DNA from 2 places in the Variovorax durovernensis genome. Region 2 is predicted to be linked to the other one. Evidence: predicted binding sites of a transcription regulator. Region 2 holds the regulator's gene; the other holds the start of a gene.
What was found. Region 2 encodes NrdR, which represses ribonucleotide reductase genes. Its sites were predicted from a motif close to CACNANATNTNGTG; they were not measured.
Positions count from the first base shown of each region.

Region 1: a site for NrdR is predicted at 2,049-2,062, ahead of ACWV14_RS27225 (ribonucleoside-diphosphate reductase subunit alpha). Genes of this name have one in related genera too.

Region 1 is NZ_CDRNCW010000001.1:5,743,001-5,747,411, forward strand. It holds gene ACWV14_RS27215 (sigma-54-dependent transcriptional regulator) at 1-1,194, shown strand, start outside; gene ampD (1,6-anhydro-N-acetylmuramyl-L-alanine amidase AmpD) at 1,181-1,795, shown strand; gene ACWV14_RS27225 (ribonucleoside-diphosphate reductase subunit alpha) at 2,146-4,411, shown strand, end outside.
Region 2 is NZ_CDRNCW010000001.1:4,172,786-4,177,196, forward strand. It holds gene ACWV14_RS19840 (lytic transglycosylase domain-containing protein) at 53-886, shown strand; ZMP/ZTP riboswitch at 926-1,051, shown strand; gene glyA (serine hydroxymethyltransferase) at 1,093-2,337, shown strand; gene nrdR (transcriptional regulator NrdR) at 2,356-2,799, shown strand; gene ACWV14_RS19855 (type IV pilin protein) at 2,835-3,389, opposite strand; gene ACWV14_RS19860 (pilus assembly protein) at 3,317-4,411, opposite strand, start outside.

The DNA.
Region 1 (4,411 bases), 1.6 Mb from region 2:
TTCCGCGCCGTGGTGGCGTCCGCGGTGCAGGCGCGCAACGCGGCGCAGCAGCCGGCCAAGTCGGCGCCGGTCGTGGCCGCGGGCAACGATGCGCCGGTGGTGGCCATGTCGGACAGCGGTGCCGCCGCGCTCGAGCGGCTCGTCGGCGATTCGGAACCCATGCGCCTCGTCAAGTCGCGCATCGCGAAGGTGGCGCGCGGCATGGCGCCGGTGCTGGTGCGCGGCGAGTCCGGCACCGGCAAGGAACTGGTGGCGCGCGCGGTGCACGCCTGCAGCCAGCGCAGCGACGGCCCGTTCGTGGCGGTCAATTGCGGCGCGATTCCCGAGAACCTGCTCGAGGCCGAATTCTTCGGCGCGCGCAAGGGCTCCTACACGGGCTCGGCGCAAGACCGCGACGGCTACTTCCAGGCCGCGCGCGGCGGCACGCTGTTCCTGGACGAAATCGGCGACCTGCCGCTGGCCATGCAGTCGAAGCTGCTGCGCGCGATCCAGGAGCGCAGCGTGCGCTCGATCGGCTCCACGCAAGAAGACGCGGTCGACGTGCGCATCGTGAGCGCCACCCACAAGGACCTGCATTCCGAAGTGCAGGCCGGCCGCTTCCGGCAAGACCTGTTCTACCGGCTCAACGTCATCGAGATCGCGGTGCCCGCGCTGCGCGACCGCCGCGAAGACCTGCCCGCGCTGTGCGCCGCGCTGCTCTCGCGCATCGCGCACGACGCCGGAATGCCGGTGCCGCACCTGTCGGACGACCTGCTGCGCCGTCTCGGCCTGCATCCGCTCGACGGCAACGTGCGCGAACTCGAGAACCTGCTGCACCGCGCGGTCGCGCTGAACGACGGCGACGAACTGCACCTCGACCTGATGGGCGGCTTCACCGCTTCCGCCGAAGCCGCGGCGTCCGCACCGGCGCCGCTGCTGGCGGACATCACGACGCCCGCCATGCTTGCGCCGCCGCCCGCGCCGGTCGCACCGCCCAAGCCAGCGCCGCCGCCGCTGCCGTCCGACCTGCAGGCCTACCTCGACCAGCAGGAGCGCGAGATTCTGGTGCGCGCGCTGCACGACAGCGGTTTCAACCGCACCGCCGCCGCCGCGCGGCTCGGCATGAGCCTGCGCCAGATCCGCTACCGCATCGCGCGCCTGGGCATCACCACACCCAACGGCGACGATGGCGCGAGCAGCCATGCCGACGACTGAAGACAACGCAGGCGGCAACGGCGACGGCGCACTCTGGCAGGCCGGCTGGTACCGCTTCGCGAAGGCGCTGCCCTCGCCGAACTTCGGCCCCCGCCCCGCCGGCGCGCAGACCGACCTCGTCGTGATCCATTCGATCAGCCTGCCGCCCGGGGAGTACGGCGGCGACGCAGTGCAGCGGCTCTTCACCAACCGGCTCGACTGGGACGCGCACCCTTACTTCCAGTCGATCCGCGGGCTCGAGGTGTCCTCGCATTTCTACGTGCGCCGCAACGGCGAACTCTGGCAGTTCGTGAGCTGCGACGACCGCGCCTGGCATGCCGGCGTGTCGTCGTGGCGCGGCCGCGGCAACTGCAACGACGACTCGGTCGGCATCGAGCTCGAGGGCCTCGAGGGCCAGCTGTTCGACGAGCCGCAATACGAGACGCTCGCGAGCCTGTGCGCCGCGATCGCGCAGCACTATCCCATCGCCCACATCGCCGGCCACGAGCACATCGCGCCGGGCCGCAAGCAAGACCCCGGCGCCGGTTTCGACTGGCGCCTGCTGCGCGAGCAACTGGGCTGGAGTCCACAGATGTTTCCTGCACAGGTGGTGCAGCGCTAATTTTTTCAATCGCGCGACGGCTCGCGATGCGCGGATCATGCGCCGCAGCAATGCGAAAATATCGGCCGCTCGATCAAGCAACCATGCGCCTTGCAGGCCCAAATCGGCTCGCAAGCCACGCCCCATGCGGCTTGCGCAACCATAGGCCAGTATTCATGCGGCATCTCTGGTGGTGTCCTACGCCGAAAGAGATGCCAGCAAGGCTTGTATCGAGAAGAAAACGCTACATCTAGTGGGTTGTACACCCCCGACACCCTAGATATAGTGTCCAACGTCCGGTCATCAACACCGGCGCGGCGCCCCGCCCCGGCGTCGCCATCCAACAAGAATTGCCAACCGAGAGGAAGCGAATGCAAACTGCCCTGACCCCCCAATCGATCCCGCGTGCCGTTCCCTCGACGCCACCGCAGCAGCAGCGAGACACTGCCGGCTCCCCCAACATCCAGAACCTGGCCCACTACCAGATCATCCGCCGCAACGGGGCCGTGGTGCCCTTCGAGCCGAACAAGATCGCCATCGCGATGATGAAGGCCTTCCTCGCCGTGCACGGCACGCAGGGCGCGGCTTCGGCCAGCGTTCGCGAGACGGTGGACGTGCTCACGCAAGGCGTGATCCGCGCGCTGGTGCGCTCGCGTCCGGGCGGCGGCACCTTCCACATCGAAGACGTGCAGGACCAGGTCGAACTCGGCCTGATGCGCGGCGGCCATCATGAAATCGCGCGCGCCTACGTGCTGTACCGCGAACGCCGCACGCAGGAGCGTTCGAAGCAGGGCGAGCAACAAGCGCCGGCCACGCCCGCGCTGCACGTGCTGGACAACGGCGAGCTGGTCGCGCTCGACATCAACGAACTCAAGGGCCTGATCGAGTCCGCCTGCGAGAACCTGGGCGAGAGCATCACCGCCGCGCCGATCGTCGCCGAGACGATGCGCAACCTGTACGACGGCGTGCCGCTCGACGAGGTCTACAAGGCTTCGATCCTGGCCGCCCGCACGCTGATCGAGAAGGACCCCGACTACACCTTCGCCACCGCGCGCCTGCTGCTGCACACGATCTTCAAGGAAATCATCGGCCGCGAAGTGATGCCGGCCGAGCGTGCCACCGCCTACGCCGACTACTTCCCGCAGTTCATCAAGAAGGGCGTGGACAACGACCTGCTCGACGAAAAGCTGCTGCAGTACGACCTGCCCCGCCTGGGCGCGGCACTGAAGGCCGAGCGCGACAACCAGTTCGACTACCTCGGCCTGCAGACCCTGTACGACCGCTACTTCCTGCACGTGCGCAAGACCCGCATCGAGCTGCCGCAGGCTTTCTTCATGCGCGTGGCCATGGGCCTGTCGCTGAACGAAATCGACCGCGAAGCCCGCGCCATCGAGTTCTATGAAGTGCTGTCGTCGTTCGACTTCATGTCGAGCACGCCCACGCTGTTCAACGCCGGCACGCTGCGCTCGCAGCTGTCGAGCTGCTACCTGACCACCGTGCCCGACGACCTGGACGGCATCTACGAGTCGATCAAGGAAAACGCGCTGCTGTCGAAGTTCGCCGGCGGCCTGGGCAACGACTGGACCCGCGTTCGCGCGCTCGGCAGCCACATCAAGGGCACCAACGGCGAATCGCAAGGCGTGGTGCCGTTCCTGAAGGTGGTGAACGACACGGCCGTGGCCGTGAACCAGGGCGGCAAGCGCAAGGGCGCCGTCTGCACGTACCTGGAAACCTGGCACCTCGACATCGAGGAGTTCCTGGAGCTGCGCAAGAACACCGGCGACGACCGCCGCCGCACGCACGACATGAACACCGCCAACTGGATCCCCGACCTGTTCATGCGCCGCGTGATGGAAAAGGGCACCTGGACGCTGTTCTCGCCCTCGAACGTGCCCGACCTGCACGACCTGTTCGGCGCCGAATTCGAAAAGGCCTACGTGGCCTACGAAGAGAAGGCTGCCCGCGGCGACATCAAGCCCGCGCGCACCATCCAGGCGACCGACCTGTGGCGCAAGATGCTCACGATGCTGTTCGAGACCGGCCATCCCTGGATCACGTTCAAGGACGCCTGCAACGTGCGCTCGCCGCAGCAGCACGCCGGCGTGGTGCACTCGTCGAACCTCTGCACCGAGATCACGCTGAACACCAGCGACACCGAAACCGCCGTCTGCAACCTGGGTTCCGTGAACCTGCTGCAGCACCTGAAGGACGGCAAGGTCGACCAGGAAAAACTCAAGAAGACGATCTCCACGGCGATGCGCATGCTCGACAACGTGATCGACATCAACTACTACGCCGTGAAGAAGGCGCGCGACTCGAACCTGCGCCACCGTCCGGTCGGCCTGGGCCTGATGGGCTTCCAGGACGCGCTGTACGAACTGCGCATTCCCTACGCCTCGCAAGAAGCCGTGCAGTTCGCCGACGAGTCGATGGAAGCCATCTGCTACCACGCCTACTGGGCCTCGACCGACCTGGCGCGCGAACGCGGCAAGTACTCGAGCTACAAGGGCTCGCTGTGGGACAAGGGCATCCTGCCGATCGACTCGCTCGACCTGCTGGAAAAGGCACGCGGCGGCTACGTCGAGGTCGACCGCTCGGCCACCCTCGACTGGGACGCGCTGCGCTCGAAGATCAAGG
Region 2 (4,411 bases):
CCATCGCCCTCACCGGCTTTGCGTATCAGGTGCCGCACAGAAAGGAAGAGCGATGAACAAGGCGTTCGATGCCACAGCCCGCGGGCTACGGACCTTCGTGTCCGATGTGGCAGACGGCTTTTTTGAAATTACCCACAACGGGTTTGCACTGGTCGGTCTGGCCATCGTGTTCGCGGCCCTCGCCCTCGTGGCGCGGCCCGACCTGCGCAAGACCGGCGAGGAGCAACTGATGGGCTGGCTGCAGTCGCGCAAGCCTGCGCCTGAAGCCACCGACCTCGAGCCGACCGCCATCGAGCGCACCACGGCCGCGAGCCCCAGCGACCTGCCCAAGCAGCAGGCCGCAGTGGCTTACTGGCTGAGCAAGAAGTACCGCGTGGCCGCCGAGCCGCTGAGCGTGCTGGTGGCCGAGGCCTACGGCATCGGCAAGCGCACGAAGATCGATCCGACCCTGATCCTCGCAATCATGGCCGTCGAGTCCAGCTTCAACCCCTTTGCGCAGAGCCAGGTCGGCGCGCAAGGGCTGATGCAGGTCATGACCCGCGTGCACGGCGACAAGTACGAAAGCGCGGGCGGCACGCTCACCGCCTTCGACCCTGTGACCAACATGCGCGTCGGCGTCAAGGTATTGCAGGAATGCATCGCCCGCGCCGGTTCGCTCGAAGGCGGCCTGCGCTACTACGTGGGCGCGGCCAATCTCGAGGACGACGGCGGCTACGCCGCCAAGGTGATGGCCGAGCACGAGCGCCTGCTGCAGGTGGCCAACGGCCGTGCGCCGTCGATCACGCCGCCGGGCGTGCGCGCCCAACCGCTGCCCGTGGTGGCACCGGCCAAGCCCGAAGAAGGCAGCGAGCCGGCCAAGGTCGCCCTGCTCTCCTCCGTCTCCTGAGGGTTCTCTGGCCGGGTACGGGCAGGCGTGCGCTACACTCGGCCTGTACGCGACTGGCGATAGGCGCAGCACCCTGAAAAGGTGCCCCGCGCTGACGTGGAATACCACTGGGAAGCGTACCGCCTGACCACAACAGGCGTTCAGCCGTTCGCCTGGGCAGCCCTTGTTTGGTTGAAGAACAAGGACCTCGTCTTCAAAGGACTGCCATGTACCAACGCAATATCCTGGTCGAACAGACCGATCCCGAAATCTGGGCCGCCATTCAAGCCGAAAACGCGCGCCAGGAACACCACATCGAGTTGATCGCCAGCGAGAACTACGCCTCGCCGGCCGTCATGGCCGCCCAGGGCTCGCAGCTCACCAACAAGTACGCAGAAGGCTACCCGGGCAAGCGCTACTACGGCGGCTGCGAGCACGTCGACGTGGCCGAGCAGTTGGCCATCGACCGCGTCAAGCAGATCTTCGGCGCGGACGCCGCCAACGTGCAGCCTCATTGCGGCGCATCGGCCAACGAAGCCGTGATGCTCGCCTTCCTGAAGCCCGGCGACACCATCATGGGCATGAGCCTGGCCGAAGGCGGCCACCTGACCCACGGCATGCCGCTGAACATGAGCGGCAAGTGGTTCAACGTCGTGAGCTACGGCCTGGATGCCAACGAAGCCATCGACTACGACGCGATGGAACGCAAGGCGCATGAACACATGCCCAAGCTGATCATCGCGGGCGCCTCGGCTTACTCGCTGCGCATCGACTTCGAGCGCTTCGCCAAGGTGGCCAAGGACGTCGGCGCCATCTTCATGGTCGACATCGCCCACTACGCCGGCCTCGTGGCTGCGGGCGTGTACCCCAACCCGGTGCCGCACGCCGACATCGTCACCTCCACCACGCACAAGAGCCTGCGCGGCCCTCGCGGTGGCATCATCCTGATGAAGTCGCAGCACGAGAAGGCCATCAACAGCGCGATCTTCCCCGGCCTGCAAGGCGGCCCGCTGATGCACGTGATTGCCGCCAAGGCTGTCGCGTTCAAGGAAGCCATGTCGCCCGAGTTCAAGGCCTACCAGCAACAGGTGGTCAAGAACGCCCAGATCGTGGCCGACACCCTCACCGAGCGCGGCCTGCGCATCGTGAGCGGCCGCACCGAAAGCCATCTGATGCTGGTCGACCTGCGCGCCAAGGGCATCACCGGCAAGGAAGCGGAGGCCGTGCTGGGCAGCGCCCACATGACGATCAACAAGAACGCGATCCCCAACGACCCGGAAAAGCCGATGGTCACCAGCGGCGTGCGTATCGGCACCCCGGCCATGACCACCCGCGGCTTCAAGGACGAAGAGGCCCGCATCACCGCGAACCTCATCGCCGACGTGCTCGAGAACCCGCGCGACGCGGCGAACATCGATGCCGTGCGCGCCAAGGTGCACGCGCTGACGAGCCGCTTCCCTGTCTACCGCTGATCTGGAAATCCCGACCGCATGAAATGCCCTTTTTGCGGTCATCTTGAAACGCAGGTCGTCGAGACCCGCGTTTCGGAGGACGCCGACTTCGTCCGCAGGCGCCGCCAGTGCAGCGCCTGCGACAAGCGCTTCACCACCTACGAGCGCCCCGACGTCAATTTTCCGGTCGTCGTCAAGAAAGACGGCAGCCGCGCCGACTTCGATTCGTCGAAAGTGCGCGCCTCGATGATGCTGGCGCTGCGCAAGCGCCCTGTGAGCATCGAGCAGATCGACAACGCCCTGCTTCGCATCGAGCAGAAGCTGCTGGCCAGCGGCCTGCGCGAAATCGACTCGACCAAGGTGGGCGAGCTCGTGATGCGCGAACTCAAGAAGCTCGACAAGGTCGCCTACGTGCGCTTTGCCTCGGTGTACCGCAGCTTTGAAGACGTGGACGAGTTCAGGCAGTTGCTGCGCGACATCTGAGCCTCGCCGGCAACCGTCGCACTCTCACAGGCACTTCAACGGTTCCAGCAAAGCTGCACCAGCGCATTCGAAGCGTCTGTGCTGCTGCCCGCCAGCTTGACGCCCTGCTGGTTGATCGTGAGCGTTCCGCATTCGTCGTTGCGTGAAGCCCCGCCTGGAACGGCTTGCAAGGTGTAGCTGGTCGCAGTTCTTGCGGCATAGCTGATGGAATAGTTCGCCGTACCGGACGATGGCGCCTGCCTCAGTTCGGCCGGCAACGCGACGGTCGCCGGGGGATAGGTGCCGTTGGCGGTCATGTAGCGTTCGGTCCACTGCGCCGCCTGCAGCAACTGTTGCTTGGCATCGGCCCGCTTGGCCCGCAGCACGTAGCGCGTGTAGCTCGGATAGGTAATGGCGGCGAGGATGGCGATCACCGCCGTCGCGATCATGAGTTCGATCAGCGTGAAGCCATGCGCGCGACTTTGCTCATGGCACCGTGCCTTGGAATATTTTTTCATGGCTTGCCTCGGCCTCGGCGTCAGTTCGACGACGACATCAGATTGCGCCAGCCGAAGCGGCGCACGATGTCCGGCCGCATCGGCGTCTTGCACGCGCCTGCCGCATTGCAGATCACGTCCTTGCCCTTCTCCCGGCCCTGCGGCTCGAAGACGATGTCGTCCTTGCCGGCGTGATTCCGGAAACCGAGATAGCCGGCGGTGGCGGTCGCCGTGCCGTAGGCAATGCCGTCGGGGGCGGAGCCGCTGAAGAAGTCGATCACCATCGACCAGCCATCGTCGTTGGTGCCCGCGGTGCAATCGAGCGAATTGCTGCCGGCGCCGGGAACGGTGCTCGAGAACAGGCCTGCGCTGCTGCTCAAGGCATCGCCCGGATAGACGATGCGCTCCCTGGAGGTCGGCAGCTGAAAGTACCAGCCGCGCTTGGCGTGGGAACCGCTGTAGCTCACGCTGTTGCTCGAGACGGTGCGGAACTCGCCACCGTCTTCCTCGACGGTGGCTGCGCCGACGGTCTGCGCCACCAGGTCGGTCAGCACGGCCGTACCGGTGCTTCCGTTGGCCCCGTCCCGGATACCGTACAGGTACTGGCTGGCGGTGCTGCTTTCGTCGCCGACGGCAAACAGCCTTCCCGTGCCGAACACCACCATGTAGCCGCCACGCGGATGACCGACGACCACCGGCGCCGCCGTGATCGGCTGCGTGGCTCCCGCCGCGAACAGCGGCACGTTGTCGAGGCTCGATGCGGTGGCAGCGGAACCCAACGTGGCTTTCCACTTGCGGCTGTCGGGATCGCTCAGGTCGAAGCGCCACATGTTTCCCAGCAGGTCGCCTGCATAGGCAAAGTCGACCTTGCCATCGCCGTCACGGTCCACCACCCGCGGAGCGGACAGCCCGTTGCCAGTGCCGGCGCCCTGGGTGACGGGAGCGGGGATCTTGAGGATCGACTTGTCGCCGTCGAGGTACTGGATCCACAGCATCGCCTTTTCGCTCGTGCTGTTGTAGCCATTGCCCAGGATCACGGCCTTGCGCCCGTTGTTCAGCGGCGCCACCTGCAGCGCGCGCCTGGAAAAAGAGTCGAGCACGGGTTGCTGGAACTGGTGGCCCAGGTCGTCGTCGGA